Regions from separate parts of the Streptomyces sp. SGAir0957 genome, predicted to be linked through region 2. Evidence: riboswitches for the same ligand, from Rfam matches in the RefSeq annotation. Region 2 holds a riboswitch; each other region holds the start of a gene.
The links. A riboswitch is a leader RNA that binds a small molecule or an ion and turns the genes downstream of it on or off. The one in region 2 is predicted to bind cyclic di-AMP.
Positions count from the first base shown of each region.

Region 1: it holds a riboswitch for cyclic di-AMP, as region 2 does, so the genes downstream of both, C1N81_RS25200 (M23 family metallopeptidase) here and C1N81_RS20820 (C40 family peptidase) in region 2, are expected to answer to the same signal.
Region 3: it holds a riboswitch for cyclic di-AMP, as region 2 does, so the genes downstream of both, C1N81_RS37220 (C40 family peptidase) here and C1N81_RS20820 (C40 family peptidase) in region 2, are expected to answer to the same signal.

Region 1 is NZ_CP027293.1:4,533,003-4,540,087, reverse strand. It holds gene C1N81_RS25210 (PrsW family intramembrane metalloprotease) at 1-1,075, shown strand, start outside; gene C1N81_RS25205 (aldo/keto reductase) at 1,094-2,047, opposite strand; gene C1N81_RS25200 (M23 family metallopeptidase) at 2,096-3,133, opposite strand; cyclic di-AMP (ydaO/yuaA leader) riboswitch at 3,145-3,304, opposite strand; gene C1N81_RS25195 (PP2C family protein-serine/threonine phosphatase) at 3,471-4,571, opposite strand; tRNA gene C1N81_RS25190 (tRNA-Met) at 4,736-4,809, opposite strand; gene C1N81_RS25185 (hypothetical protein) at 4,895-5,182, shown strand; gene C1N81_RS25180 (rodlin) at 5,251-5,658, opposite strand; gene C1N81_RS25175 (rodlin) at 5,820-6,230, opposite strand; gene C1N81_RS25170 (rodlin) at 6,439-6,849, shown strand; gene C1N81_RS25165 (chaplin) at 7,022-7,085, shown strand, end outside.
Region 2 is NZ_CP027293.1:3,536,700-3,543,784, forward strand. It holds gene C1N81_RS20810 (M23 family metallopeptidase) at 1-284, shown strand, start outside; gene pcrA (DNA helicase PcrA) at 292-2,784, opposite strand; cyclic di-AMP (ydaO/yuaA leader) riboswitch at 2,971-3,144, shown strand; gene C1N81_RS20820 (C40 family peptidase) at 3,153-4,367, shown strand; gene C1N81_RS20825 (hypothetical protein) at 4,382-4,735, opposite strand; gene C1N81_RS20830 (C40 family peptidase) at 5,036-6,082, shown strand; gene C1N81_RS20835 (RNA polymerase sigma-70 factor) at 6,106-6,984, opposite strand.
Region 3 is NZ_CP027293.1:7,132,464-7,139,548, forward strand. It holds gene C1N81_RS37190 (adenosylmethionine--8-amino-7-oxononanoate transaminase) at 1-626, opposite strand, end outside; gene bioB (biotin synthase BioB) at 619-1,773, opposite strand; gene C1N81_RS37200 (8-amino-7-oxononanoate synthase) at 1,941-3,113, shown strand; gene C1N81_RS37205 (DUF397 domain-containing protein) at 3,094-3,327, opposite strand; gene C1N81_RS37210 (helix-turn-helix domain-containing protein) at 3,382-4,233, opposite strand; gene C1N81_RS37215 (ATP-binding protein) at 4,519-4,977, shown strand; gene C1N81_RS37220 (C40 family peptidase) at 5,091-5,564, opposite strand; cyclic di-AMP (ydaO/yuaA leader) riboswitch at 5,568-5,698, opposite strand; gene C1N81_RS37225 (hypothetical protein) at 6,218-6,526, opposite strand; gene C1N81_RS37230 (ATP-dependent Clp protease proteolytic subunit) at 6,535-7,085, opposite strand, start outside.

The DNA of each region.
Region 1 (7,085 bases), 1.0 Mb from region 2:
CATAGCGGCGTTCCGCTGGCTGGACCGGGTGCAGCCGGGCCCCTGGCGGAACCTGGTCTTCTCCTTCGCCTGGGGCGCCTGCGCGGCGGCCCTGATAGCGATCGTCGCGAACAGTTTCGCGACCCGGTGGATAGAGACCGCCACCGCCGACCCGACCGGCGCCGACACCCTCGGTGCCACCGTCATAGCCCCCGTCGTCGAGGAGAGCGCGAAGGCCGCCGCCGTGCTGCTGGTCTTCCTCTTCCGCAGACGTGACTTCACCGGGGTCGTCGACGGTGTCGTCATCGCCGGGGTCACCGCGACCGGCTTCGCCTTCACCGAAAACATCCTCTACCTGGGCAACGCCTTCGGCACCGACCAGCTCACCGGAACCGGCCCCGGCCTCTCCTCGGTGACGGCGGCGACCTTCTTCGTCCGCGTCGTCATGTCACCGTTCGCGCATCCGCTCTTCACCGTGCTCACCGGCATCGGCTTCGGAATCGCCGCCGTCCTCGCCCCCGAGCGCGGCAAGGTGCGCCGCGTCCTGCTGCCGCTCGCCGGGCTGCTCGTCGCGATGGCCATGCACGCCTTCTGGAACGGCTCGTCGTCCTTCGGCGAGTACGGCTTCTTCGCTGTGTACGCGGCTTTCATGGTTCCCGCGTTCGGGCTCGTCACCTGGCTCGCGATCTACCTCCGCCATCGCACATTGCGCACCGTGCGCACCGAACTCGCCGTGTACGTGGGCGCGGGATGGCTGGCCCCGCCCGAGCCCTTCGCCCTCGGCTCGCTCAAGGCGCGCCGCCTGGCCAGGGAGTTCGCCGCGCACTACGGCGGCAAGGAGGCCGAGCGGGCGGTCACCGAGTACGAGGCGTACGCGACCTCGCTCGCGCTCCTGCGGCACCGGGGCCGCAAGGGCGGGGCCGGCGCCGACTTCGTCGTACGGGAGCGGGCGCTGCTCGACAAGCTGTGGGAGCGGCGCCCCTACGCGCGCGCCGCACTGGCGTACGCGTCCCAGGTCGCCGCCCCCATGTGGCGTCCGCCGATGTACGCGGCGCCGATGGCGCCCGGCACCGCGTACCACCCGTACCGCTACTGACCGGTCCGGAGCGCAGGCTCAGGCGGAGGCGTCCGTGAGGCGGGTGACCTCTTCGTCCGTCAGGGTCAGGTCCGCCACCGCGAGCAGTGCGGGCAGCTGCTCCACCGTGCGCGCGGACGCGATCGGCGCGGTCACGGTGGGCTGCGCGGCGAGCCAGGCGAGGGCGACGGTGGCGATCTCGGCGCCGTGCGCCTGGGCGATCTCGTCGAGGGCGGCGAGGACCTTCTGGCCGCGCTCGGTCTCCAGGTGCTTGGCCGCACCGCCCGCGCGCTGGCTGTCCACGCGGACGCCGGGCCGGTACTTGCCGGTCAGGAAGCCGGAGGCGAGGGCGTAGTACGGGACGGCGGCGAGCCCCGCGCGGGAGGCGATGTCCTGGCGGCGGCCCTCGTAGGTGTCGCGGGAGACGAGGTTGTAGTGCGGCTGGATGGCGACGTAGCGGGCGACGCCCTCGCGGTCGGAGAAGTCGAGGGACTCCTGGAGGCGGTCGGTCGAGATGTTGGAGACGGCGATGTCGCGCACCTTGCCGGCCTTCACCAGCTCGTCGAGCGCGCCGATGATCTCCTCGACGGGGACGGTCTCGTCGTCGAAGTGCGTGTAGTACAGGTCGATGTAGTCGGTGCCGAGGCGGCCGAGGGAGGCGTCGGCGGCGGCCTTGATGTTGCTGCCGCGCAGGCCCATGAAGTCGGGGTGCCTGCCGACCTTGGTGGCGACGACGACGTCGTCGCGGTTGCCGCGCGCCTTGAGCCACTTGCCGATGATCGTCTCCGACTCACCGCCGTGGTTGCCCTCGATCCAGGCCGAGTACGAGTCGGCGGTGTCGATGAAGTTGCCGCCGCCGGCGGTGTAGGCGTCGAGCACGTCGAAGGACGTGGCCTCGTCGGCGGTCCAGCCGAACACGTTGCCGCCGAGGGCGAGGGGGAAGATCTCCAGGTCGGAGGAGCCGAGCTTGCGCAGGGGGGAGGAAGAAGTCATGCCTTCATTCAACGCCCCCGCGGAAGCGAGTGTTCCGTCACGTGGCCATCAGAGTGCCAAGCCCTTGCCGCGCAGCCACGCCGCCGGGTCGATGCCGGTCGCGTCCCCGCCGGGGTGGACCTCCAGGTGGAGGTGGTCGCCGGTGACATTGCCGGTGGCGCCGACGCGGCCGATGACGTCCCCGGTGGAGACCTTCTGGCCGACGCTGACATTGAGCGACGACTGGTGGCAGAACCACAGCTCGGTGCCGTCGTCGAGGGTGAGGACCGTGCGGTAGCCGTACGCGCCCGCCCAGCCGGCCTCGGTGATGGTGCCGCCGTGGATGGCGTAGATCGGCGTCCCGGTCGGGGCGGCGAAGTCCAGGCCCGTGTGGTAGCCGGAGGACCAGAGCGATCCGGGCTGTCCGAAGGTGCCGGTGAGCGTGTAGGAGGCGACGGGGAGCTTGTAGCTCTTGGCCAGCTTGGCGAGGCGCTCGGCCTCGGCCTTCTTCTTGGCCTCCTCCGCCGCCCTCTTCTTCTCGGCGGCGGCCTTGGCCTCGGCCTTCTCCCGCTTCGCGGCGGCTTCCTCGGCGGCCTTCGTCGCGGCGGCCTCCTCGGCGGCGGCCTGCGCCTTGGCGTCGGCGGCGTCCTGCTGCGTCTCGGCCTGCTGCATGATGCGGGCGCGCAGCGCCTCACCGGCGTCCGACTGCCCGCCGCTCATCGCGGTGAGCGGGGCGGCCTCGGCGGTGGCGGGCGCGGAGTCGTCGGCCATGAGCGCGCTGACGCCGGGCAGCGACGAGGCGTCCGGCAGGGAGTCCTTGACCGCCGAGAGGTCGGGCATGGATATCTGGACGGCGGGCTTGCCGCCCTGCGCGGTGGCGATGCCGCCCGCGCCGACGGCGGCGATCACGCCGACGCCGAGGACCGTGGAGCTGCGCGCGAGGCCGCCGCGCTGGCGGGCCACGCGGTGCTTGCCGCGGACGGGGCGGACGGACTCCTCGGTGGGGTTCCACTCCTCGAAGCTCGTGCGCGGGGCGCCGGCGTAGTCGCCGTCGGCCGGCGGGGCGGGGTACCCGGAGAGTTCGGGGGCAGGACGGTTGGACGCCACGGGGGCGCTCTCCTTTCCTTCCTTCTCGCCTACCGGGTTAGCTGACGGGTTCGGAGCAGGAAGGTCTCCTACGAGCACGGTCCCGGCGCCTGGAAAGCGTCGGAACGATGCCTGATTCACCCCAAGTTGGTGGTTCCCCGGCTCCCTTGCGGGATTAGGCGCGTGCGCACGGAGCCGTCGCTGGTGACGGCTGGGACGACCGTGCTGCGTTATCGAACGTTAATAGACAGCGGACGGTAATTCCAAGCCGTTCCTGCCCCGTTAAACCTCACAATTTCTGATGGAGTGTCAATTGTTATGCGGAGCGACGCCGTTCGGTCACCACCGGTTATGTCGATCAAGGACGGCGGACGGCGAGCAGCGCCATGTCGTCGCTGGCCCCTCCCCCGGTGTGCAGCCGCACCTCCTCGGCGAGCGTCGCGAGAAGCTCGTCGGGGCCGGGGAAGACGCGCCCGGCGAGCCTCGCCGCCGGGTCGTAGAAGACGCCCTTCGCGTCGCGCGCCTCGGAGAGCCCGTCCGTGTAGAGCAGCAGCGTCGCCGCGGGCGGGAACTCCGCCTCGGTCGCCCGGTCCGGCCAGGAGCCCAGCTCGCCGAGGCCGAGCGGGAGCGCCGCCTCGGCGGGGCTGACCACCCGGACCGTGCCGTCGCCGTGCAGCACGACCGGCTCTGGGTGGCCGCGGTTGAGGATGCGCAGCAGGTCGCCGCCGTGCGGGATCTCGGCGAGCACGGCGGTGGTGAACCCCTCGAAGTCGTCGATGCCGCGCCGCCGCGACCCCTCCCGGGCCAGCGCCCGCTCCAGGCGCTGGGCGACCGCCTCCAGGCTGTCCTCCTGCTCGGCGGCCTCCCGGAACGCCCCGATGACGACGGCGACGGCGGCGACCGCGCCCATGCCCTTGCCGCGTACGTCGCCCACGACTATCCGCACGCCGTGCGGGGTGTCCTGCACGGCGTACAGATCGCCGCCGATGAACGCGTCGGCCTGCGCCGCCTCGTACCGCGCCGCGATCGCGAGGCCCCCGATCCGCCCGGCCGGGCGCGGCAGCACCGCGAACTGGGCCGCCGCCGCGATCTGCCGCGCGGACGCCAGCTCCTCGTCGCTGCGGTGCTTGATCCGGTTCAGGAAGCAGGCCAGGACGCACACGGTGGCGACGGTCGCCATCTCGGTCCACACGCCGCTGTGGAACGACGCGTATCTGAGGTGGACGGCGACGATGGCGCCGATCGAGGCGACCCCGGCCGCGACCGTGCTGCCCAGCGAGAAGAACGGCGCGGCGACCAGCGGCGCCGCGCTGAAGAGGGGCGAGCCGGCGAACCCGGACGGCGTGCAGTACTCGTAGACCGCGCCGCCGATGATCAGCAGCAGGGGCAGGATCCGCAGGAAGACGGGCGTGCCGGGGGCGTCCGCCGGATACCTGTGCCGCCCTCCTCGCTGCCCCACCACTCGTCTCCTGCCGTCCGCGCCCGCTGTCCGGCGTCTCACCAAAGGGTTCCCGGGGAGGGGGCCGGGGGGCGAGCGGTACTGCTCCGTACGGGTCAGGGCGGGCACGGGCCGGGAAACGGAACGAGGCCGGAATCTCGGAAGATTCCGGCCTCGGCCTTCAGTAGCGGGGACAGGATTTGAACCTGCGACCTCTGGGTTATGAGCCCAGCGAGCTACCGAGCTGCTCCACCCCGCGTCGGTGAACCCAACACTACGCCATCAGGGACGACGAATGCCAATCGCGCCCGTGTCCGGCGCCTCCCGAGTGGCGTTAAGAGGACATGACCTCAACTCGACGAGCCCTCACCGCTGTCCTGCTCGCTGTCGGCGCCACCGCGATCGTGGCCCCGGCGGCGCAGGCCGACACCACGCCCAACGCGGCGGGCAACATGATCTCCCCGACCGCCACCCTGGACGCGGTCACCACCATGGCCATCCCGGCCGCGCACCGCGACGAGGTGCCCCGCACCGCCGAGCAGCTCCAGGGCCTCAACCAGCTGAACAAGCTGAGCGAGCTGCACCAGCTGACGGACCTGGTGGCGCCGGTCACCGGCCTGCTCGGGGCGTAGCGGCTCCCCAAGGAGCATCCGGACATACGAGAGGGGCAGCTGCACTCGGCAGCTGCCCCTCTGGTGTGTCAGCTGTTGCCCGAGCCGTTGGCCGAGAGCGCCGAGATGTCGTCGAGGACGTGCGACAGCGGCTCGTCCTCCTTGGCCTGCGTGGCGTTCTCCGCGCACTGCTGGTTCTGCGGGGCCGACAGGATCGGGATGTCCTGGACGCCGACGTTGACCAGACCCACGATGTTCTGGACGTTCGCCTTGACCGGCAGACCGACGCAGAGCTTGTTCAGCGTGCCCTGGACCAGGGTGAGCTGCGGGCTCTGGTCACCGTCGGCGGAGGAGTTGCCGAACGCGTCCTGAGCCCCGTTGCCGCTGGCGGAGTTGGTGCCGCTGTCGTCACCGCTGGCCAGAGCCTGGGGAGCGGCCACCGCCGACAGGCCGGCGATGGAGGCGGCGATCGTCGCGGCTGCCCACAGCTTCTTCATGTGAATTCCCTTCATGACCGAACTCCGTTGACGGAGTCACGGTTAGACAACTGGTCAGAATTACTACGGTTGCGAAGCCTGACCCATTCGGGTTAGTCGGCCGCGCGGTAAAACAAAGTTGGGCCGCCGATTCCGGCGGCCCAACGCGTACGGCGTACGGATCAGCTGTTCTGCGTACCGTTGGAGGAGAGGACCGGGATGTCGTCCAGGATGTGCGACAGCGGCTCGTCGCCCTTCGCCTGCGTCGAGTTCTCGACACACTGCTGGTTCTGCGGGGCGGACAGGATCGGGATGTCCTGGATGCCGACGTTGACGAGGCCCACGATGTTCTGGATGTTCGCCTTGGCGGGCAGACCGATGCAGGGCTTGTTCAGGGAACCCTGGATGAGCGCCATCTGCGGGCTCATGTTGCCGTACGTGGCCGAATTGCCGAACGCCTGCGACGCGTTGTTGCCGCTGAACGAGGTCGTCGGGCTGTCGTCCCCGTTCGCCAGCGCCTGGGGTGCCGCCGCCGCGGAGATGCCGACGAGAGACGCGGTGACGGCGGCAGCCGCCACAACCTTCTTCATCATGAGAGATTCCCCTTCAGTTGTTTCCGAGAGCATCCGTATCAACTACACGCGACCCGGTTTGGTTGCCCGAATTCACTCGGACGGGGGGCGACGCACCGTGCGGATAATCAGACTCTCGGCACAACGGGTGAACCTGCGGAACCATCGCGTTCCCGGGGAGTTGTTCCTTTCGCAGTAACCGGTGCCTGTCAGAAAAGGAACAGAAATAATGCTCAAGAAGGCAATGGCTGCAGCCGCAGTCGCCGTGTCCGTAGTCGGCATCTCCGTCGCGGCCGCGCCCTCGGCGCTCGCGAACGGCGACGACAACGGCACCACCTCGGCCAGCGGTAACGGCGCCCAGCAGGCATTCGGCAACTCCTCGACCGACGGCGACATGAGCCCGCAGCTCAGCCTGGTCCAGGGTTCGCTGAACAAGCCCTGTGTCGGCCTGCCGGTCAAGGCGAACATCCAGAACATCGTGGGTCTGGTCAACGTCGGCATCCAGGACATCCCGATCCTGTCCGCCCCGCAGAACCAGCAGTGTGTCGAGAACTCGACGCAGGCGAAGGGCGACGAGCCGCTGTCGCACATCCTGGACGACATCCCGGTCCTCTCCTCCAACGGTACGCAGAACAGCTGATCCGCTGCGCACCCGGCCCGGACCGACCGCGTCGTTCGACCGCGGGCGGTCCGGGCCTTTTTACCGGGCGCCGTTCCGCTTCGTCGCCCGGTCGGCACAGTTTCCTCAGCCGGTGCCGGCTCGTTTGATCTGCGGAGTCCCAAGAATTTTCCTCGGTAAAAAGGAGAAAAGCATGTCTCTCAAGAAGAGCGTCACGATCGCGGCCGGTGCCGTGATGGCCTTCGGTATCGCGTCCC
Region 2 (7,085 bases):
CGCCGGTGATGGCGGCGACCGACGGGACCGTGCGCACGCAGTTCAACACGGCGTACGGAAACATGGCGATAGTCACCGCGAAGGACGGTACGGAGACGTGGTACTGCCACCTCTCCTCGTACACCGTGGCGAACGGGCCCGTGAAGGCCGGTGACGTGATCGCGCACTCGGGCAACTCGGGCAACTCCACCGGACCGCACCTGCACTTCGAGGTGCGGCCGAACGGCGGCGCAGCGATCGACCCCCTGCCGTGGCTCCGCAGCCACGGCCTGGACCCGACGTAAGAACCGCTTACAACTTCTCGACCGGCGCGTACCGCAGCAGGAGCCGCTTCGGCTTCGGGTCGCCGAAGTCGATCGTCGCCTCCGCGTTCCCTCCCGAGCCGCCGACGCCGACGACCGTGCCGAGGCCGAACTGGTCGTGGGTGACGCGGTCACCGACGGCCAGGGAGACCACCGGCTTCTCGTTGGCGCGGCGCGTGGCGAACGCCGGGGTCGTACGGGAGCGCGACGAGGACAGTGACGCGGCGATGCCGCCCCCGATGCCCTTCGTGGAGGGCGCCGGGGCGGAGCCGCCCTTGCGCTTCCACTCCAGGTGCGTGTCCGGGATCTCCTCCAGGAAGCGCGAGGGCGGGTTGTACGAGGGCTGGCCCCAGGCACTGCGCATGGAGGAGCGGGTCAGGTACAGCCGCTCCCGCGCGCGCGTGATGCCGACGTAGGCCAGGCGGCGCTCCTCCTCCAGCTCCTTGGTCTGGCCGAGGGAGCGCATGTGCGGGAAGACGCCGTCCTCCATGCCCGTCAGGAAGACGACGGGGAATTCGAGGCCCTTGGCGGTGTGCAGGGTCATCAGGGTGATGACGCCGCTGCCGTCGTCCTCCTCGTCGGGGATCTGGTCGGAGTCGGCGACGAGCGCGACCCGCTCCAGGAAGGCGGAGAGATCGGCACCCCCGGTCTCCCCTTCGGCGCCCTCGCCCTCACCCTCGGTGGCCGCCTGCGCGGCCTCCTGCTCGAATTCCAGGGCGACGGCGGCGAGTTCCTGCAGGTTCTCGATGCGGGTCTCGTCCTGCGGGTCGGTGGAGGACTGCAGCTCGGCGAGGTATCCGGTGCGCTCCAGGACGGCCTCCAGGACGGTGGCCGGTCCGGCGCCGGACTCGACGATGGTCCGCAGGTCCTCCATGAGGGTGTTGAACCGCTTCACGGCGTTGGTCGAGCGGGCCGCCATGCCGTACGCCTCGTCGACGCGGCGCAGCGCCTGCGGGAAGGAGATCTTCTCGCGCTGCGAGAGGGCGTCGATCATGGCTTCGGCGCGGTCGCCGATGCCGCGCTTCGGCACGTTCAGAATGCGGCGCAGGGGGACGGAGTCCTCGGGGTTCGCCAGCACGCGCAGGTAGGCGAGGACGTCCCGGACCTCCTTGCGCTCGTAGAAGCGGACGCCGCCGACGACCTTGTAGGGCAGGCCGACACGGATGAAGATCTCTTCGAAGACACGGGACTGCGCGTTGGTCCGGTAGAAGACGGCGACGTCCCCGGCCTTCGCCTCGCCGGCGTCGGTGAGCCGGTCGATCTCCTCGGCGACGAACTGGGCCTCGTCGTGCTCGGTGTCCGCGACGTAGCCGGTGATCTGGGAGCCCGCGCCCGCGTTGGTCCACAGGTTCTTGGGGCGGCGCGACTCGTTGCGCTCGATCACCGCGTTGGCGGCGCTGAGGATCGTCTGGGTGGAGCGGTAGTTCTGCTCCAGGAGGATCGTCGTCGCGTCCGGGTAGTCCTCCTCGAACTGGAGGATGTTGCGGATCGTGGCGCCGCGGAACGCGTAGATCGACTGGTCGGCGTCGCCGACGACGCACAGCTCGGCGGGGTCGGCGTCCTCCCCCTCCGCCGGCCCGACCAGTTCGCGCACGAGCGCGTACTGCGCGTGGTTGGTGTCCTGGTACTCGTCGACGAGGACGTGGCGGAAGCGGCGCCGGTAGTGCTCGGCGACGTCGGGGAACGCGCGCAGCAGGTTGACCGTGGTCATGATCAGGTCGTCGAAGTCGAGGGCGTTGGCCTCCCTCAGCCGCGACTGGTACATCGCGTACGCCTGGGCGACGGACTTCTCGAACCCGTCGGCGGCGGTCTTGGCGAAGTCTTCCTCGTCGATCAGCTCGTTCTTCAGGTTCGAGATCTTGGCGCTGAAGGACTTCGGCGGGAACTTCTTCGGGTCGAGGTCCAGGTCGCGGCAGACCAGGGCCATGAGCCGCTTGCTGTCGGCGGCGTCGTAGATCGAGAACGACGAGGTGAAGCCGAGCTTCTTCGACTCGCGGCGCAGGATGCGCACGCAGGCGCTGTGGAAGGTGGAGACCCACATCGCGTTCGCCCGCGGGCCCACCAGGGACTCGACGCGCTCCTTCATCTCGCCCGCGGCCTTGTTCGTGAAGGTGATCGCGAGGATCTGGCCGGGGTGCACGCCGCGCTCGCCGAGGAGGTGGGCGATGCGGTGGGTGAGGACGCGGGTCTTGCCGGAACCGGCGCCCGCGACGATGAGCAGGGGCGAGCCGCCGTGCACGACGGCCGCCCGCTGGTTCTCGTTCAGCCCCTCCAGCAGCGCCGCCGCGTCCACGGCCGGGCGCGGCGCGCCGCCCCGGTAGTAGGCGTCCCTGGCCGGGGGTACGTCGAACTTCCCGCCGAACAGGTCGTCCGGGATCGGCTCGGGCTCCGGTCCGTCGTGCTCGCTGTCGGGCGGCGGCGGGGGCCCATCGGTCCGGTTCTGGAGGCCCGCCAGGAAGCTGTCGTCAAAGAGGCTGCTCATCGCCTTACGAGTTTAGGCGGACCCACTGACACGCCGCCCCCTCCTTCAGGACACCGCGCCGCACTGTCGCCAAGGTCACGAAAATGTATCGGGCATATCGAACAACATCCTTCACAGCGGCATCACGAGTTGGCTACGGTGCTGCGCGGGCCGTCCGTCCCCACGACCGCGAGCGCCGCGGCGAGCGGGCTGCCCCCGCCGAGTCCCGTACGCCGTGAGGTAGGGAACCGGGGACCCACCGAACCTGGGGTGAATCGGCCGGGCGGTTCGCTGTCGGCGACAGCGGGCGGCCGGCCGTAGGGCAGCCTTCCGTACGCCCGAACCCGACAGCTAACCCGGTAGGCGGAGCACGGAAGGAGTCGCCTGCCTTGGCGTCGCACCGCAAGCCGCGCACCCGCTCCCGGATGACCGGTGGCCTGCGCACCACCCCCGCGGTCGGGATCACGACCGCCGCCCTCACCTCCGTCGCCCTGCTGTCGCAGACCGCCCAGGCGGCGCCCGCGCCGGCGAAGCCGAGCCTCGAAGAGGTGCGCAAGAAGGTCGACACGCTGTACCGGCAGGCGGAGACCGCCACGCAGAAGTACAACGCGGCCAAGGAGCAGACCGACAGCAAGAAGCGGCAGGTCGACAGGCTCCTCGACGACATCGCGAAGCGCACCGACCAGATGAACACGGCCCGCCAGGAGCTGGGCCGGTTCGCCGCCGAGCAGTACCGGACGGGCGGGATCAGCGACACCGCGACGATGTTCCTCGCGGACGACCCCGAGGACTACTTCGCGCAGGACCGGCTGCTCAGCCGGGCGACGGCGGACCAGAAGAAGGCCGTCGACGCCTACCAGGAGCAGCAGCGGGCGACCGCGGAGAAGCGCACCGAGGCGCAGGAGAACCTGCGTCAGCTCACCTCCTCGCAGACCGAGCTGCGGACGTCGAAGCAGAGCGTGCAGTCGAAGCTGTCCGACGCCCGTGAGCTGCTGTCGAAGCTGACCGCGGAGGAGAAGCGGCGGCTCGCCGCGATCGAGAAGAAGAAGGAGGAGGCGGCCCGCAAGAAGGCCGCCGAGCTGGCGGCGAAGCAGAAGGCGGAGGAGGAGCAAAAGCGGAAGGCGGCGGCGGAGGCGGCGGCCCAGGAGCAGGCGGATTCGGGCGCCGGTTCAGGCTCGGGCAGCACCGGGTCGACGGGGTCCGGCTCGTCCGGCAGCGCCTCCGGTAGCGCCTCGTCCGGTTACGCGGCGAAGGCGGCGCAGGCGCTCGCGTTCGCCAAGGCCCAGGAGGGCAAGCCGTACGTGTGGGGCGCGACGGGGCCGGGCTCGTACGACTGCTCGGGCCTCACGCAGGCGGCGTGGAAGGCCGCGGGCATCTCGCTGCCGCGCACGACCTGGGACCAGGTGGAGGCCGGCACGACGGTCCCGCTCTCCGACATCCAACCCGGTGACCTGGTCTTCTTCTACGACGACATCAGCCACGTCGGCCTCTACCTCGGCGACGGGATGATGATCCACGCGCCGAAGCCGGGCGCGTACGTCCGCGAGGAGTCGATCTACTACGACGGGACGTCCTCGATCCACAGCGTGGTGCGGCCCGCCTGACGACGAGCGGGTGCTCAGGTCCAGAGCACCGCGATGAAGATGTTGGCGAGGGTGAGGGCGCCGACGGCCGCGAACAGGCCCTTCTCCGCCTTCTCCTCGTCACGCTTCACATAGACGATGCCGAGGATGACGATCAGGACCGCCAGCTTCACGCCGATCTTGATGTTGTTGACGGTGTGGTCGTCGGCCTGGTTGAGGCCGACCAGGGCGACACCGGTCACCAGCATGGTCAGCGCGCCATGCAGCATCGCCTTGTTGAATCGGGCCTCGCCCCGGCCCAGCGCCGACATCTGCGTGAGGAAACCGCCGAGCAGCGCGGCGATGCCGATGATGTGCAGGCCGACGAAGAAATGGATGAGTACGTCCATGGTTGCGGAGCCTAATGGGGCGTCTGTCGTGCGCTGACAGCGGGCGGCGTCGGACAGCGGGCTGTCACTCCGCGCCACCGCCCGTAAACAAGGGGTCAGTTGCGAACAATGCGCGGCCGACCCGTTACGCCGAGGTTTAGCGTCCTTGCTCAGGTGACCGGCTCCCCACCGCCGCCCGGGCCAGGGGCGGCAGCCGGACACCACCGCCGAGAAAGGTCCGGCGGCGGCCAGCTCCCCCTGTGCGGGCCGCCGCCGGACGTGCGACGAGGCGGCAGTACGACCGGAAGGACGTGGCACTTCGTGCCGGCAGCGCATCGCAAGCCCCGCCAGCGTGTCCTCGGTGGCAGCACGGTCCGCACCGCGGCCACCTTCGCCCTCGCCTCCGCGGCGTCCGTCACCGCCCTCGACGGCGGCGCGGCGCACGCCGAGCCGGACCTCACCCCCGCTCAGGTGAAGGCGAAGGTCGACCGGCTGTACCAGGAGGCGGAGGTCGCCACCGAGAAGTACAACGGCGCGAAGGAGAAGGCCGGGCAGGCCCGTCAGCGGGTGGACGCCTTGCAGGACGAGGCGTCCCGCAGGACCGAGTCCCTGAACTCCCGGCGCGAGCGGCTCGGCGCGGTCGCGGCGGCGCAGTACCGCTCGGGCGGCGTCGACCCGTCCGTCCAGCTCCTCCTCTCCTCCGCCCCCGACCGCTACCTCGACCGGGCGGCGCTCGCGGACCGTGTCGGCACGCGGCAGGCGGCCACGCTCGCGGGGGTCCGCAAGGAGCTGCGGGAGATCGACCAGCTGCGCGCGCAGGCCGACGGGTCGCTCGCGGAACTGCGCGCCAAGCAGGCCGAGCTGAAGAAGCAGAAGAAGACGGTGACGGGGAAGCTGGCGGAGGCGCGCGCGCTGCTCGACCGGCTGACACCGGCGGCCCGGGCGACGGCGACGGGCGCCGCAGACCGGGCCTCACGCTCCACGACCCGGGGTGGCGCGATCACGGCCGAGGCGCCGAACTCCCGCGCCGCCGCGGCGATCTCGTTCGCGCGGGGTGCGCTCGGCAGCCCGTACGTCTGGGGCGCCACCGGCCCGAACGCGTTCGACTGCTCGGGGCTCACGCAGGCCGCCTACCGCGCGGCGGGGGTGTCCCTGCCGCGCACGACGTACGCGCAGATCGACGCGGGCCAGCGCGTTCCGCGCTCCCAGCTCCGCCCCGGTGACCTGGTGTTCTTCTATTCCGGGATCAGCCATGTCGGCCTCTACATCGGCGGCGGCCAGATGATCCACGCCCCGAACCCGAGCGCGCCGGTGCGGATCGCGCCGATCGACCAGATGCCGTTCGCGGGGGCGACGCGGGTCGCATAGCGCATAGCGGCGGGCCCGGGCGGTCAGCGGCTCACGGGGGTCTCGCGGTCGACCCGCGCCAGCTTCTCCGGGTTGCGGACGGCGTAGAGCCCGGTGACGAGGCCGTCGTCGATACGGACCGCGACGGCGGCGACGAGTGCGCCGCCGAGGCGGAGCACGAGGCCCGGGGCGCCGTTGATCCGGGTCGGCTCGGCCGAGACGCCGGTGGTGGTGAAACGGACGAGGACCTCGGTGACGTCCGCGATGCCGACGACCGGGGCGAGGGCGGCGCGGACGACGCCGCCGCCGTCGCCGAGGAAGACGACGTCCGGGGCGAGCATGTCGAGCAGACCCTGCAGGTCACCGGTGTCGACGGCCCGCTGGAACGCGGCGAGGGCGCCGCGGGTCTCGGCGGGCGACACGGTGCCGCGCGGCCGTCGTGCCGCGACGTGGGCGCGGGCCCGGTGCGCGATCTGCCGGACGGCGGCCGGGCTCTTGTCGACGGCCTCCGCGATCTCGTCGTAGCCGAGGTCGAACACCTCGCGCAGGACGAACACGGCGCGCTCGGTCGGCGCGAGGGTCTCCAGGACGAGCAGCATCGCCATCGAGACGCTGTCGGCCAGTTCGACGTCCTCGGCGACGTCGGGCGCGGTGAGCAGCGGCTCCGGGAGCCAGGGGCCCACGTACGACTCCTTGCGGCGGCCCAGCGTACGGAGGCGGGACAGGGCCTGCCGGGTGGTGATCCGGACGAGGTAGGCGCGCTGGTTGACCACGGTCGCGAGGTCGACGCCGCTCCAGCGCAGCCAGGTCTCCTGGAGCACGTCCTCGGCGTCGGCGGCGGAGCCGAGCATCTCGTAGGCGACGGTGAAGAGGAGGTTGCGGTGGGCGACGAAGGCTTCGGTGGCGGGGTCGGCGGCGGCCATGTGGGGCTCCTGATTCTGTTCCGCGTCCGGTCGGTTCGCCCATGGGACACCGGCCGGCGGCCGCCTGTGACAGCCGATACCGACCGGCTCGGGGTGATTCA
Region 3 (7,085 bases), 3.6 Mb from region 2:
ACCGCGGCCAGCTCGTGCGCGTGCCGTCCGACCAGCTCCCGCAACCCCTCCGCGTACGACTCCTCGTACGTGTCCGGCGGCGCGTCGGCGAACACCTGCTCCGGCAGCACCCCGGCCCACAGCCCGTGCATCCCGCCCTCGGGGTCACACACGGACATCGGCTGCCAGGTGTCGCCGTGATACCCGCCGCGCCATGTCAGGAGGCGGTGTTTCTCGGGCCGGCCGAGCGAACGCCAATACTGCAGACACATCTTGAGGGCGACCTCGACCGACACCGAGCCCGAGTCGGCCAGAAACACGTGTTCCAGGCCGTCCGGGGTGATGTCGACGAGCCGCCGCGCGAGCCGCACGGCGGGCTCGTGCGTGAGCCCGCCGAACATGACATGGCTCATGCGCTCCAACTGCCCGCGCGCCGCCTCGTCGAGCACGGGGTGGCGGTAGCCGTGGATCGCCGACCACCACGACGACATGCCGTCGACCAGCTCCCCGTGCCCGGCGACCCGCAGCCGCACCCCGGCCGCGGACTCCACGACCAGGGGCTCCTGCCGACCCGGCATGGGTCCGTACGGATGCCACACATGCTGCCGGTCGAGCGCGAGCAACTCGGTCACACGTGCGTCAGGCATTCGGTGCGACATCCGTCCCCGCGCCCCGTCGCCGTACGGCCACCAGATCGGTCCGCGCCGCAGGCACCTCCGCAGGCACCTCCGCAGGCACTTCCGCGGCCACCTCGCCACTGTCACCGGCGCACACGGAACCGCAGCCGCCCGCCCGGTGCTCGGGCAGCGTCACCTCACCGGCGCCCTCCACCTCGAACCCGGCGTCCGCGATCATCTCCAGGTCTGCCTTGCCCGCCTGCCCCTCGCTGGTCAGGTAGTCGCCGAGGAAGATGGAGTTGGCGATGTGCAGCGCGAGCGGCTGCATCGAGCGCAGATGGACCTCGCGCCCGCCCGCGATCCGCACCTCCACGTCCGGGCAGACGAAGCGGACCATGGCGAGGATCCGCAGGCAGCGCTGCGGCGTGAGGTTCCACTCCTTGGCCAGCGGCGTCCCCTCGAAGGGGATCAGGAAGTTCACCGGCACCGAGTCCGGGTCGAGCGCGCGCAGCCCGAACACGACGTCGACCAGGTCCTCGTCGCTCTCGCCCATCCCGGCGATCAGCCCGGAGCACGCCGACAGACCGGCCTCGTGCGCCTTCCGCACGGTGTCGACCCGGTCCGCATACGTGTGCGTCGTCGTGATGTCCCCATAGGTGGCCTCGGACGTGTTCAGGTTGTGGTTGTACGCGTCCGCGCCCGCCCCGCGCAGTCGCTCCGCCTGCCCGTCGGAGAGCAGCCCCAGGCAGGCACACACCTCGACGTCCTCGTTGTCGGACTTGATCGCGTCGATGGTCCGCGCGACCCGCTCCACGTCCTTGTCCGTCGGGCCGCGCCCGCTCGCCACCAGGCACACCCGCTTGGCGCCGCCCGCGACCCCGGCGGCGGCCGCCCTGGACGCCTCGTCCGGCTTCAGCCATGTGTACTTGAGGATCTCCGCCTTCGACCCGAGCCGCTGCGAGCAGTACGAGCAGTCCTCGGGACACAGCCCCGACTTGAGGTTGACGAGGTAGTTCAGCTTGACCCGGCGCCCGAACCACGTACGGCGCACCTTTCCGGCCGCCGCCACCACGTCGAGCAGGTCGTCGTCCGACGTCGCCAGTACGGCGAGCGCCTCTTCACGGCTCGGCGACTCGCGCCGCAGCCCCTTGTCCACCAGCGTGTTCAGCAGGTCCATGGCGCCTGATCCTTGCCTATCGAAGCACCCCGGCGAAAGGAGACTTCGTACAAAGGACTGCGTTCGAGGTGTGGGTATTACCACACCGTGACCCGGTGGCGAGGCGACTAGGGTCTGTGCATTACCTACAAAAGCATCTACTACAGCGTCTATCACCAGAGGGAGTCATGGCCACCACCTCCACGCGGGCGTTCGGCTGGCTCGACGCGCAGCGCCGCGCCCGTGAAACCGCCGGGCTCGTCCGTACGGTGCGCGCGCGCCCGGCCGACTCCCCGCTCCTCGACCTGGCGAGCAACGACTACCTGGGCCTGGCCCGCCACCCCGAGGTCGTCGAGGGCGCGGCCGGGGCCGCGCGCCGCTGGGGAGGCGGCGCGACCGGTTCCCGCCTGGTCACCGGCACCACCGAGCTGCACTGCGAACTGGAGCGCGAATTGGCCGAGTTCTGCGGTTTCGAGGCCGCGCTCGTCCTGTCGTCCGGCTACGCGGCGAACCTCGCCGCCGTCACCGCGCTCGCCCCGCACGGCGCGCTGATCGTGTCCGACGCCGCGAACCACGCCTCGCTCATCGACGGCTGCCGGCTGGCCCGCGCCACCACCCAGGTCGTCCCGCACGCCGACCCGGCCGCCGTCCGCAAGGCCCTCGCCGCCCACGAAGGACCGGCCGTCGTCGTCTCGGACACCGTGTTCTCCGTCGACGGGGACCGGGCTCCGCTGGCCGAACTGGCGTCACCGTGCCGGGAGTTCGGGGCGGGTCTGCTCGTCGACGACGCGCACGGTCTGGGCGTGCTCGGGCCCGGCGGTCGCGGCGCCCCGCACGCCGCGGGCCTCGCGGGCGCCCCGGACACGGTCGCCACCGTCACCCTCTCCAAGTCGTTCGGCAGTCAGGGCGGCGCGGTCCTCGGCCCGGCACACGTCATCGAGCATCTCGTCAACGCGGCACGTACGTTCATCTTCGACACCGGTCTCGCCCCCGCGGCGGCCGGGGCGGCGCTGGCCGCCCTGCGTCTGCTGCGCCGCGAACCGCGCCGCGCGGACCGGGCGCGCGAGGTCGCGGGCACCTTGCACCACCTGCTCACCGCCGAGGGTCTGTCGGCCGTGCGGCCGGACGCCGCGGTCGTCTCGGTGTGTGCTCCGTCACCGGACGAGGCGGTGCGCTGGGCCGCGGAGTGTCGTGCGGCCGGGCTCTCGGTCGGGTGTTTCCGCCCGCCGTCCGTGCCCGACGGCATCTCACGGCTGCGGCTGACCGCCCGCGCCGACCTCACCGACGAACAACTCGGCGAGGCGGTACGGGTGATCAGCCGCACGGCTCCGATCGGCGCGTTCACCGTAAGGAGTCGATGAACCCCTCCCATGCGGAGGGGGTGAACACGAGCGCGGGTCCCGCGGTGTTCTTGGAGTCGCGGACACCCACGAGTCCGGCCGTGTGCCCCGAGGTCAGGGGGGCTGTCTCGACGCAGTTGTTGGCGCCGGTGCTGCGGCTGCTGCGCCGCCACCGCGCGCCGCTCAGCGACGAGCTTGAGGGAACGGAAGGAACATGCCGAGGCAGTGCATTCATGGTGCCCCCTTCGCAGTGCCGGGCGGGGGCGAGGTGTCGGCGTCCTCGTCCTCGTTATCCGGCGATCTTTGCGATGAATTCCAACGAGTCCTCGGGTGACATGGCACGGAGGAGAAGAGCGTCGAAGGCGTCGGTGTACGCCTTGAGGTCTTCTTTCCGTTCGAGGTAGAGGCTACTCGTCAAATGGTCGAGAACAACCACATCCAGATCAGAAGTGTTCGGAAATGAAAACACAACGAAAGGGCCGGTGAGGCCGATGTGGCCACCCGCGGAGAAAGGCAGCACCTGAATCCGGACATGTTCCATCTGTGCCGCCTCGGCCAGGTGTGCCACCTGTCGGCGCAGAATCCCCGCTCCGCCCACTTCGCGGCGCAACACCCCTTCGTCGAGCACCGCGCTCAACTGCAACGGAGACTGCGTCCGCAGCACCTCCTGGCGCGCGAGCCGCACCTCGACCAGCGCCTCGATATGTGAGTCGGGCATGTCGGGCAGCACCGAACGTGTGACCGCGCGCGCATACGCAGGTGTCTGCAACAGACCCGGCACCACGCTGGTCTCCAGCGTCCGTATCCGGCACGCCTGCGACTCCAGACTGATGAAATCGCGGTACGACGGCGGCAGCAGCCCCCGATACGCCTGCCACCAGTGATGACCGCCCGCATCCTCCGCACCGGCCAGCGCCACGACGAGGTCACGCTGGTGCGCGTCGGCTGTCTCGAACGCGTCGAGCAACCGCAGCACGTCCGACGCCTTCACGCCGCTGCGGCCTGTCTCGATCCGGCTCACCTTCGACTGGTGCCAGCCGACGAGACGGGCCGCCTGGCCGCTCGTCAACCCGGCCTGGACTCGTAACGCGCGTAGCTCCGACCCGAGTTTGCGACGACGCACCGCGGGACCGTACTTCATGCCGACTCCTCAACGCTCTACGGGCCGCGTCACCGGGCTCCTTCCCGGCCCGATCAACACGGCCTTTGAGCAGACGGTAGAGGAACCGGTGTGCGCGCGCCCAAATACGGTCTACCGTCGCAGAGTTCACCGCATCGAGCGACAGATATATGCATATCTTGGGGGATCGACAACACCGAAGGGCATCCAAGTGGCACTCTGGCGCGAAGCAGAAGTCGGAGGCCGCACGCCAGCGCACCGCCAGAGTCGCAGGCGCGGCCCCGGTGGGAAAGGGACGACGTCGCCATGGCAGACCACCAGGAAGCATCCGTCACGCTGCCGAGCACTGCCGCCTCGGTCTCCGCTGCCCGCCGGTACGTGAGTACCGTGCTCGCGGAATGGGGCCTGCCGGGGGACACCGACGCGGCCGACACGGTGCGCCTGATCGTCTCGGAGCTTGCGACCAACGCCGTGCAGCACACGCTGGGCCAGTCGCCCACGTTCACCATCGACGTGGAGCTCGAACGCGACGAGCAGCTGCGGATCGGCGTCACCGACAGCCACCCGCGCTACCCCAAACGCCTGCCCGCCGCCGTCGCGCAGGACAACGGGCGCGGCATGGTGATCGTCCGCAGCCTCACCGCGGAGTGCGGAGGCCGCCTGTCGGTCGCGCCCACGGCGGAGGGCGGCAAGACCGTGTGGATCTCCCTGCCGTGGATCACCGGGCTCAAGGGCAGCGCGTCCCGCCCCAGCACCGCGTGCTGAACGCGGCGCGGCCGGTCACCCCTGTGCGTCCGCGTCCCGGTCATCCCTGTGCGTCCGCGTGGGGACGTGCCCGGCGCCTGGCCCGCCCCCACGACTGTCACTTCTGAGCGCGCTCAGCGCACCCGGCCGTACCAGACGCTCTTCGTCCAGATCTTCTGGAGCCGCACCACGTCACCGGTCTTCGGCGAGTGCCAGATGCGTCCCTTCCCGGCATAGATGCCGACGTGGTAGACGCTCCGGCCCGAGTGGAAGAAGACCAGGTCACCTGTCTTGCGGTGGGACGCGGAGACATGGCGGGTCTTGTTGTACTGCTGGCCCGCGGTGCGGGGCAGCTTCTTGCCCGCCCGCTTGAACGAGTAGAGCGTGAGCCCCGAGCAGTCGAACCGGTGCGGGCCCGACGCCCCCCACTTGTACGGCGCACCCTTCTTGGAGGCCGCGACCTTCAGAGCCTTGGTCGAGGCCGTGGCCGCCGATGCCTCGGACGCGGTGCCGGGGACCATCAGCCCCGCACCCGCGACCGCCAACGTGAGGGCCGACGCGGTGCCGGCCCGGGTCAGCAGCGACGGAACACGATTGAGCGCAGTCATGCGCAACCCTTCGTCTGCCGCCTGTGAAGGATGACCTGTCGGGTTCGGGCAGGCGAAGATGCCCGGCCGCGTGCGCGGCTTCACCCCAAGGGCCGATCGGACACCACCTTCGTCAAGGTGGGCCGGTGGCCCGTCGTGCCTGGGTCCTCCACTCCTGCCGATGCACTTCTGTCGACCTGGCATCCGCGCGGCGGCAGGACTCGGCGTCCGCGCGGACCGCCCCGCCGCGGCGGCGGGGGCTTGTCGTCGAAGGGATCTTCACGCACATGTGGGGTGGAATCCGAGTTGAACCGGCGGTAAGTGAGGCTCCTCACGCTTGACCCGTTCAGGTGGACACTGCGCCTTTCGAGTCCCGGCAGCGACCCTCGACCACGCGCGCACCAGGCACGGAAGGCCGGATTCCGGAGTTCGCGTACCACCGGAGCGCAACTCGGGCCGCCTCGTCGACGTACGCATATCTAGGCTGTTCGGCGGTCCACCATCTGGACCGTTTCGGCCCTGACGCAGACGGTTCGTGTCGGAAGTGACCGAAGGTGACCGTAACCGGGCGAGGTTGGCCGTGAACGGCCTCTGGTCGATCGCATCTGACCTTCGGTCGACCGTCAGCGACCGCCCGCCGACCTCAAGCGACCTCCCGCCGACCGCGAGCGGCCTCAGGCGACTGTTTCCGGCGGCAAAGTGACGCGCCGGGTGCGCCTCTCCCCGTCGAGGACGCGCAGAGCCCGCTCCAGGGTTGCGGCGTGCACCTCGCTCTCACCCCGCCGGTGCATCAGTTCCAGCGCGTCGCGCAGCTCCGTCGCGCGGCTCACCAGCGCCTGCGCCGCACGCAGCCCCCGGTACGTGTCCTCGCCGCGCGCCGGATTGACGCGCGCGAGCAGGTCGACCACCGCCAGATAGCTGTCGACGAGCGCGCACTCGGCGCGGGTCAGCGCGGGCAGCGGCGGAAGTTCGGGCGGATACATACGGCGCGTCACCGCCCGGCCGGAGCGCCGGGCGCACCCTTGCGGCCTTGTACGACCCGGTCCACCAGGCCGTACTCCACCGCCTGCCGCGCGTCGAGCACGGTGTCCCGCTCGATGTCCCGGCTGATCCGCTCCTTCTCCTGCCCGGTGTGGCGCGCGAGCAACTCCTCCAGCCGTTCGCGCGTCCGGACCATCTCGCGGGCCTGGATCTCCAGATCGGAGGGCTGGCCCTGCGCCGGCTCGGGGAGCGCGGGCTGGTCGAGCACCAGGCGTGCTCCCGGCAGCATCGACCGCTTGCCCGGCGTCCCGGCCGCGAGCAGTACGGCGGCGACGGACGCCGCCTGCCCGAGGCACACCGTCTCCACCTCGCAACTGACGTACCGCATCGTGTCGTAGACCGCCGTCATCGCGCTGAACGAGCCGCCGGGGGAGTTGATGTACAGCGAGATGTCCCGGTCGGGCGCCGCGTACTCAAGGTGCATGAACTGGGCCATCACGTCGTTGGCCGACGTGTCGTCTACGGGTGTCCCGAGAAACACGATGCGCTCCTCGAGCAGCT